DNA from 2 places in the Actinomadura sp. NPDC000600 genome. Region 1 is predicted to be linked to the other one. Evidence: riboswitches for the same ligand, from Rfam matches in the RefSeq annotation. Region 1 holds a riboswitch; the other holds the start of a gene.
The links. Region 1 has a riboswitch for cobalamin ahead of ABWI07_RS06775 (ribonucleoside-diphosphate reductase subunit alpha). Riboswitches for the same ligand answer to the same signal wherever they lie in the genome.
Positions count from the first base shown of each region.

Region 2: another riboswitch for cobalamin. It lies ahead of bluB (5,6-dimethylbenzimidazole synthase); the one in region 1 lies ahead of ABWI07_RS06775 (ribonucleoside-diphosphate reductase subunit alpha).

Region 1 is NZ_JBEUPD010000003.1:345,123-349,526, reverse strand. Features, by position in the region: gene ABWI07_RS06775 (ribonucleoside-diphosphate reductase subunit alpha) at 1-2,434, opposite strand, end outside; cobalamin riboswitch at 2,575-2,792, opposite strand; gene ABWI07_RS06770 (hypothetical protein) at 2,900-3,535, shown strand; gene ABWI07_RS06765 (YcnI family copper-binding membrane protein) at 3,611-4,321, shown strand; gene ABWI07_RS06760 (copper resistance CopC family protein) at 4,318-4,404, shown strand, end outside.
Region 2 is NZ_JBEUPD010000011.1:94,514-98,917, forward strand. Features, by position in the region: gene ABWI07_RS18135 (sensor histidine kinase) at 1-1, opposite strand, end outside; gene ABWI07_RS18140 (glycosyltransferase 87 family protein) at 136-1,320, shown strand; gene bluB (5,6-dimethylbenzimidazole synthase) at 1,214-1,843, opposite strand; cobalamin riboswitch at 1,881-2,074, opposite strand; gene ABWI07_RS18150 (hypothetical protein) at 2,231-2,785, shown strand; gene ABWI07_RS18155 (LLM class flavin-dependent oxidoreductase) at 2,976-3,902, shown strand; gene ABWI07_RS18160 (alpha/beta fold hydrolase) at 3,899-4,404, shown strand, end outside.

The DNA of each region.
Region 1 (4,404 bases):
CCGCGGCGACCGTCGTCTGCGCGATCCGCGTCGCCGGACGCGACCGCAGGTAGTAGGTCGTCTTGAGCCCGGCCCGCCACGCGTAGGCGTACATCGAGGAGAGCTTGCCGATCGTCGGCGTCTCCATGAACAGGTTCAGCGACTGCGACTGGTCGATGTACGGGGTGCGGGCGGCGGCGAGGTCGATGAGCGCCTTCTGCGGCAGCTCCCAGGCCGTCCGGTAGAGCGACAGCATCTCCTCCGGCAGGTCGACGAGCCCCTGGACGGACCCGTTCGCCTTCTTGACCGCCTCGCGGACCGCCGGCGTCCACAGCCCGAGCGACTTCAGGTCCTCGACCAGGTAGCGGTTGATCTGCAGGAACTCGCCGGACAGCGTCTCGCGCTTGAACAGGTTGGACACCTGCGGCTCGATGCACTCGTAGCAGCCCGCGATGGACGCGATCGTCGCGGTCGGCGCGATCGCGACGAGCAGCGAGTTGCGCAGGCCCACCTCCGCGACCCGGGCGCGAAGGGCGTCCCAGTCGGCGGGACGGGACGGCGCCGCGTCAGGGAAGTGGTCCAGGTGGAGCTTGCCGCGCGCGGTGCGGGTCATGCCGTAGGCGGGCAGCGGCCCGTGGGCGGCGGCGAGGTCGGCGGACGCGTTGTAGGCGGCCAGCGCGATCTCCTCGGCGATGCGCGTCGACAGCTCGCGCGCCTCGTCCGAGTCGAACGGCAGGCGGAGCGTGAAGAACACGTCCGCGAGCCCCATCACGCCGAGCCCGACCGGCCGCCACTTGCGGTTCGCCTTCTCCGCCTCGGGCGTGGGGTAGAAGCCGCGGTCGATGGTGCGGTCCAGGAACCGGACGGCGGTGCGGACCGTCGAGCGGAGCCGCTCCCAGTCGACGCCGGACGGCCCCACGTGCGCGGCCAGGTTCACCGATCCGAGGTTGCAGACGGCCGCCTCGCCGTCGCCCGTCACCTCCAGGATCTCCGTGCAGAGGTTCGACAGGTGGACGACCTTGCCGGGCTCGGCGGTCTGGTTGCAGGCGCGGTTGGCGGCGTCCTTGAACGTCATCCACCCGTTGCCGGTCTCGGCGAGAGTCCTCATCATCCGCCCGTACAGCTTGCGGGCCGGGATCTGCCGGACGAACCGCCCCTCCCGCTCCGCCGCCCGGTACGCCTCGTCGAACTCGTCGCCCCACAGGTCGGTCAGCTCGGGGACCTCCTTCGGGTCGAACAGCGACCACGTCCCGTCGGCCTCGACGCGGCGCATGAACTCGTCCGGGATCCAGTTGGCCAGGTTGAGGTTGTGGGTGCGGCGCGCGTCCTCGCCGGTGTTGTCGCGCAGCTCCAGGAACTCCTCGACGTCGGCGTGCCACGGCTCCAGGTAGACGCACGCCGCGCCCTTGCGGCGGCCGCCCTGGTTGACCGCGGCCACGGACGAGTCGAGCGTGCGCAGCCACGGGACGATCCCGTTGGAGTGCCCGTTGGTGCCCCGGATCAGCGAGCCCCGCGACCGGACCCGCGTCCAGGAGATGCCGATGCCGCCCGCGTACTTGCTGAGCCGCGCGACCTGGCCGTACCGGTCGTAGATCGACTCCAGCTCGTCGCGCGGCGAGTCGAGCAGGAAGCACGAGGAGAGCTGCGGGCGGCGGGCCCCGGAGTTGAACAGCGTCGGCGAGCTGGGCAGGTACGACAGCGTGCTGAGCAGCCCGTACAGCTCGGCGGCCTCATCCACGGCCGTGTCGCCTGTGGGAGGCCGACCCCCCACACCCCCCGGCCCGACTTCGTCGGGGACTGTGTCGCCCGTGGGAGGCCGACCCCCCACACCCCCCGGCCCGACTTCGTCGGGGACTGTGTCGCCCGTGGGAGGCCGACCCCCCACACCCCCCGGCCCGACCGCGTCGGGAAATACGAGCCCGCAGGCCACCCGCAAGAAGAAGTGCTGCGGTCGCTCAAGGACGAGTCGCGACGTCGGATGCCTCAGCAGGTAACGGTCGTAGACGGTGCGAAGCCCGAAGTACTCGAACCGGTCATCGGCCCCGAACGCGCCTTCCGAGGCGGGACGTTCTCCCACGCCCCCCGAACTCTCGTCGATGAGCGCGTCGAGCCGGGCGGCGTTGGCGGCGACGAAGGCGGCCAGGTCGTCCGCCAGGAGCCCCTCGCGGTGCGCGGCGGCGACCGACTCGGCGAACGTGCGGACGCCCGCGGCCGCGGCCTCGTCCCGGATCCGGCCGCCGAGCAGGCGCGCGGCGACCCTGGAGTATCCGGGCTCGGCGGGGATGAGCGCGGCGGCCTCCCCGATCGCGAGGTCCCGCAGCGCCATCGCGTCGAGGCCGTCCGCGGACCGGACCGCGGCCAGCACCCGGCCGGCCTCGACCCCCGGTACCGCCTCGCAGGCCGCCTCGACCTCGGCCGTGATCTCCGCCGGCGGCGCGGCCAGAGCCTGTGTCACGTGCTTCTCCCCTCGCAAGCCGCCTCGCGAAGGCATGCGAACGGCGCGCGGCGGCAGGCCGCGCTCCGCCCCCGGCCCACCCGCGAGGCCTGGACGTGTCGATCCGGGACGGACCCGGACCCCCGAAAATGAGGCCGGTCGCCCGGCCTCGCGTGCGGGCAGGTCTTCGGACTCGCGGGCGCCGCCTCTCCCGAGGCGTCCTACTGGCCGTCGCTTCCCAGGCCCTTCGGCCCAGTGCTCGATGACGGCGGTCGTTCCCGCTCACCGCTGCGGGGCAGTCCCGGACTCCCACCGGGTTCCCTCTCACGCCGCCCCCGCCGCGAAACGGCGGGGGCGGACCAGCACGGGGTTGAACCCTACATCTAGTTGACGATCAACGCACAAGCCCAAGATGTTGGGCGTGTCGGCGCGGTGTCCGGGGTCGGCTGCGCATCCCGCACCGCGGGTGGGACGATGGTCAGCGTCATGATCCCCCATGCGTCGCAGCCGCTGTTCCGGGCCGCGCGCGCGGTGGTGTTCGCCACCGTGTGCGCCACGCTCGCGATCCTCGGGCACGTCCTGGCGGGCGGCGCGGCGGTGCCGCCCTGGGCGGCGATCATGGGATTCGGGGCCGTCCTGGGCGTGACGCTGATGCTGGCGGGCCACGAGCGCTCGCTCGCGACGATCCTGGGCGGGCTCCTCGGCGGGCAGTTCGCCCTGCACACGCTGTTCACGGCGGCCACCGCCCCGGCGGCCCACACCATGCCCGAGACTCACGCCGCCATGACGGGCGCCATGGAACCCGTCGCGCTCCCCACCGCGCATGGCGGGAACGGCCTGGTCATGACGCTCGCGCACTGCACGGCCGCGCTGGTGGCCGCATGGTGGCTGCGACGAGGCGAGCGGGCCGCGTGGTCACTCGCCCGGCGGGTCGCCGCCTTCGCGGACCGCCCGATCCGGCTGCTGCTGGCTCTGCTCGCCGTCGAACCGGCCGAGCCTCCAGTGAGCCCCTGCCGGACCGAGTCGGCGGCGGACACTGTCACGGCCCTGGGGCGGGTCCTGCGGCACCAGGTCGTCCGGCGGGGTCCCCCGCCGCGTTCGAGGGCGCTCGCTCACCTCTGAGCGGAGCGCCGTACGCCACCGGACGCCGACTCGCGGTGCCCGGTCGTTCCCGTACGACTCGAACGGAGTTCCGCAATGCCCTTCCTTCCGCATGCCCGGCGCGCCGGCGCGGTCGCGTCCCTCGCCGCACTGTCCGTGATCGGCCTGGCCGCGGCGGCGTCCGCGCACGTCAGCGTCAACCCCAAGACCGCCGAGCAGGGCTCGTACACCAAGGTCTCGTTCCGCGTGCCGAACGAGCGCGACGACGCGTCCACCACCAAGCTCGTGGTGAACTTGCCGGTCGACCACCCGCTGTCGTCGGTGTCGGTCCGGCCGACGCCCGGCTGGACGGTGAAGGTGGAGAAGTCCAAGCTGCCGAAGCCCGTGAAGACGGAGGGCGGCGAGCTGACCGAGGCCGTCACGAAGATCACCTGGACCGGCGGCCGGATCGAGCCGGGCCGGTTCGAGGAGTTCGACGTCTCGATGGGGCCGCTGCCGACCGACACAGACCGGCTCGTCTTCAAGGCCGACCAGACCTACTCCGGCGGCGAGGTCGTCAAGTGGGACCAGCCACCCGCCGAGGGGGCGAACGAGCCGGAGCACCCCTCGCCGGTGCTCAAGCTCCTCCCCAAGGGCTCGCTGACCGCCACCGGCCTGACCGCCCAGGTGAAGCCCGCCGCTGCGGCGTCGTCCGCGTCGCCCGACGACGGGACGGCCCGGCTGCTCGGCGGCATCGGCATCGCGGTCGGCGTGGCCGGCATCGCGGTCGGGGCCTACGGCCTGACCCGGGCGCGGAGCCGGGCATGATCCGGGCGGTGCTGCGCGGGGCCGCCGGCTCCGCGGTTCTCGCGGCGGTCCTGGCGACGACCGCGGTCCCGGCGTCGGCGCAC
Region 2 (4,404 bases), on a different contig from region 1:
TGCGCCGATCGTAACCGCCGCCCCCGTCCCGGCACATTGGCCCGGGGGCGTAGTCCCGCAGGCTACAAGCGCCTTTCGCCAATGTGTCCGGTGGCCCGATGTGCGGCCCGGGCCTCCGGCGACACCGTTGCCGGCATGAAGCGCTGGGCGCCTTTCCTCCTCGCCGTCGAAGTCCTCGGAGTGGTCGTCTTCTCCGCCGTGTACGACTCCCTGGATTTTCGTATCTACTGGCTGGGCGGCCATATCGTGACGGACGGCTCGCGCCTCTACCAGGGACAGGTCGCCGACCATTACTTCACCAACACGCCTTTCATGGCGGCGCTGTTCGTTCCGCTGGCCGCCCTGCCGCTCGTCCTTGCCCGCATGCTGTGGCAACTGGCCTCGCTGGGCGCCTTCGCAGGGGCGTGCGCGCTGACGGCGAGAATGGCCGGCCAGAGAATTCCGCTCGTGGTCGTGGTGGCGGCGGGCCTGCTCCTCCAGCCGGTCTGGCAGTCGTTCTTCCTGGGACAGGTCAACCTCTTCCTGCTCGCCCTGGTCCTCGCCGACCTGTACCGCGTCGCCCGCGGCCGCCCGGCCGGAATCGGCATCGGAGTGGCGACCGCGATCAAACTGACGCCCGCCGTCTTCGTCGTCCTGCTCCTGTTGAGCCGTCGGACCAAGGACGCCGCCACGGCCGCCGCGACCTTCGCCGTCTGCACTGTCCTCGCCTACGCCGTCGCCCCGGACGCGTCCCGCCTCTACTGGCTGCACACCTTCTACGACACCTCTCGCGTTGGCGCCCCGTACATCAGCAACCAGTCCCTCTACGGCGCGCTGGCCCGCATATCGGGGGGAGCGGCCGAGGTCGGCGACTGGTACACGGCCGTACCACTGGCCATCGGCGTCTCCAGCCTGGCGGTCGCCGCCGTCTGGGCGAGGCGAGGCGACTGGCTGAGCGCGACGGCGGTCACCGGCGCGACGGGCCTGATCGTCTCCCCGATCTCCTGGGCGCACCATTGGGTCTGGATCGTCCCGGCCCTGGCGGTGCTCCTGCGGAACGGCCACCGCAAGAGCGCCGCGGCCGCCTACGTCCTCTTCGCCGTCTCGTCCTTGTGGTGGACGCCCCGCGACGGCGGCCCGCGCGAGTACGGCTTCCACCTCCTGACCCCGGTCGCCAACTGTTACCTGCTCGCGGGCCTGTCCTTCCTGGCCTACATGGCCGTCCGCCTCCGGGTCAGCCCGCCGGCTCCGTCCAGCGGTCGTGATGGACGGCGGCGTCCAGTGCCCTGCGGCGCCGCCAGCCGTGCCGTTCGAGATCCGGAATGCGTTCCAGGTGGGTGACGGGGCCGAGGCAGAGCCAGGCCACCGGGCGGATCGTCTCCGGGATGCCGAGCAGGTCGCGCAGGTACGGCTCCCGGTAGAACGACACCCAACCGACGCCGAGCCCCTCGGCGGTCGCGGCGAGCCACAGGTTCTGGATGGCCAGGCAGACGGAGTACAGCCCGGCGTCGGCGATCGCATGCCGCCCGAGGACCGCCGGGCCGCCGCGCTCGGGATCGTAGGTGACCACGATCGACAGGCTGGACTCCAGCACCCCGTCGATCTTGATCCGGGCGAAGCGCTCGGCGGCGGCGCCCGTCAGGGTTGCGGCGAAGGCGGCCCGCTCGGACCGGACGTGGCCGTGGAACGCCCGCCGGATCGCGGGATCGCGCACGAGCACGAAGTCCCACGGCTGGGACAGCCCGACGCTCGGCGCGGCATGCGCGGCCGCCAGGACGCGCTCAAGGACGTCCCGCGGAATCGGTTCCCCGGTGAACTCGCCGCGCACGTCGCGGCGGCGGTGAATGGCGTCATAGATGTCCATGGGCAGGCTCCCGCTGCGACAGGCCGCCGCGAACGCGGCGGCCGTGTGGAGCGAGGCCGGTCTTCGGACTCCCGGATCGATGCTCGACCGCCCGCCTTCCCGGCCTGACGGCCAGTGGCCGCGCCTACGCGCGTGGGCGGCTGCTCCCCGGTCACCGCGGCGGGCCCGTGCCGGATTCTCACCGGCTTCCCGATTCTCCCCACATGGGGCACCCCGCATCAGTTCATGCCATTCGGCACCCTACCGGGGCGACCACTCCTCAGAAAGCGACCGCCTTGGAAGTAATGCCGCCGGGTAGCGGCAGGCACCGACTCTCTGCTTCGCTTTCATCACGTGTCGTCGAGGCCGCCCCGGACGCAAGGGCTCACCGGGGAACGGAGGAGAGCGGTGCAACGCTTCCAGTTGGCCCTGGGGAGCTGCTTGCTCGCGGTGAGCGTGGTCGCCGCCGTGTTCAGCCTGAGCAACGCCTACACGGCCGACAACGCGGTGGACACCAGCGAACCGAAGTGCGGACAGGCCGTCCAGGCGCCGGGCCAGGAATGCGTGACCTCCTACGGAGGAGGACCCGCCAACGGCGGCGGAATCTCCTATGAGGAGGCCAAGAAGACCCAGGAGGACACCGCCATCTCCAGGGCATGGCTCTTCGGTGTCGAACTGCTCGGCACGGTCGGCATCGCCCTGTTCGCCGGGGGCGTCGTGTGCATGGCGGACGCGATCTGGTCCCGCGGGCTTCGCCTTCCGATGCTCCTGGGAGGAGTGCTCATCCCAGCGGCCGCGTACGGGGCGGCGTTCTGGCCCGCCCAGGAACGCGTGCTAGCGGTCTCTCCTGTGGCGCCGGGCGCTCTCGGCTTCCTGGGCTTCCCCTATTTCCCGATCGTCGTCATCGCCGTCGCCGCGCTCGCCACGGTGCAGGCGTGGCGGTTGACGGGCGAGGGGATCTAGCGGCGCGCAGGCCGTTCGGCAACGCCGACGCGGTGTTCTCGCCCCCTGCCCTCGGTCGGGGGTTCTTGATCGTGATGGTCTCCGGCGACGGCTTGTCATGCCCCTCGACTCTACTGCTCCCTGAACTATGTACTTCAAAAATAAGAAGTTCATGGTTATGGTTGCTGAACCCGATCGGTCGGAGGGGACGATGGCCAGGCTGGAGGTCGGCTACTTGCTGCCGACGAGAGAGCAGGACCTGCTGGGCGAGCATGAACCCGGGCGCCTCATCGCCCAGGCGCGACGCGCCGAGGAGATGGGGTTGGACTCGGTCTGGGCGGGCGACAGTCCCGTGACCAGGCCGCGCGCCGATCCGCTGATGCTGCTGGCCGCCGCGGCGCAGGCCACCGAGCGGGTCGCGCTCGGCACGGCGGTGCTGCTGCCGGCCCTGCGCCATCCGATCCTGCTGGCCCACCAGCTCGCCACGCTCGACCGCCTGTCGGACGGGCGGCTGATCGCGGGCATGGGGGCCGGGTTCCCGGTGCCCGCCACCGAGGCCCAGTTCGCGGCGGTCGGGATCGGGTTCGGCCGCCGCGTCAGCCGGATGGAGGAGTCGATCGAGGCGATGCGGCGGCTCTGGTCCGGAGGCGCGGTCTCCTACGAGGGCCGGCACTTCGCGTTCTCGGACGTGCGGCTCGCGCCCCCGCCGAAGCGTCCGGGAGGGCCGCCGATCTGGCTGGCGGGGGGCGGGCCGGCACTGCCGCGCGTGGCCCGTCTCGCCGACGGATGGCTCCCCTACCCGCCCGAGGCGGCGACGTACGCGGAGGAACGCGAGGTCATCGGAGCCGCCACCCCGGCCCTCTACGCGACGCTCTGCCTGGACGACGACCCGGAGAAGGCCCGCCACCGCCTGCGGACGAGCATCGAGCGCTACTACAACGCGCCGCTGGAGTTCGTCGCGTCGATCCAGGCCATGTTCGCCGGACCGCCCGCCGAGGCCGCCGCCTGGCTGGACGCCTATGCCGCGGCAGGCGCCCGCCACCTCGTCATCCGCTTGGCGGCCGAGGACCACGACACCGCCCTGGAGGAGTTCGCCGACCGGGTGCTCCCCCTTCTGCGCGACAAGGAGTACCGATGACCACGTTCGTTCTCGTCCACGGTGCCTGGCACGGGCCTTCGGCCTGGGACCGGGTCGTCCCGGCGCTCACCGCCGCCGGAGTGCGCACGCTCACCCCGGACCTCCGGGGCGACCACGGGCTGCACGACCACGCCGAGATGGTCGCCGCCGCCATCGACACCGTCCGCGATTCATGCATCCTCGTCGGGCACAGCTACGCGGGGCTGGTCGTCCGGGAGGCCGCCGACGCGCGTCCCGACGCCGTCGACCACATCGTGATGGTGGACGGATGGGCCGGACCCGACGGCGCGAGCCTGTTCGGCCTGGCCCCCGACTACTTCGTCGAGGCGATGCGCAAGTCGGCCGAGGCGAACGGGGACGGCCGCTTCATCCCGGCCCTGCCCCCGGCGATGTTCGGCGTCACCGACGAGGCGGAGTGGCTGGCCCCGCGGCTCGTCCCGCAGCCGCTGCGGACGTTCACCGAGACCACCCGCCTGAGCGGCGCCGTCGACCGGATCCCCGG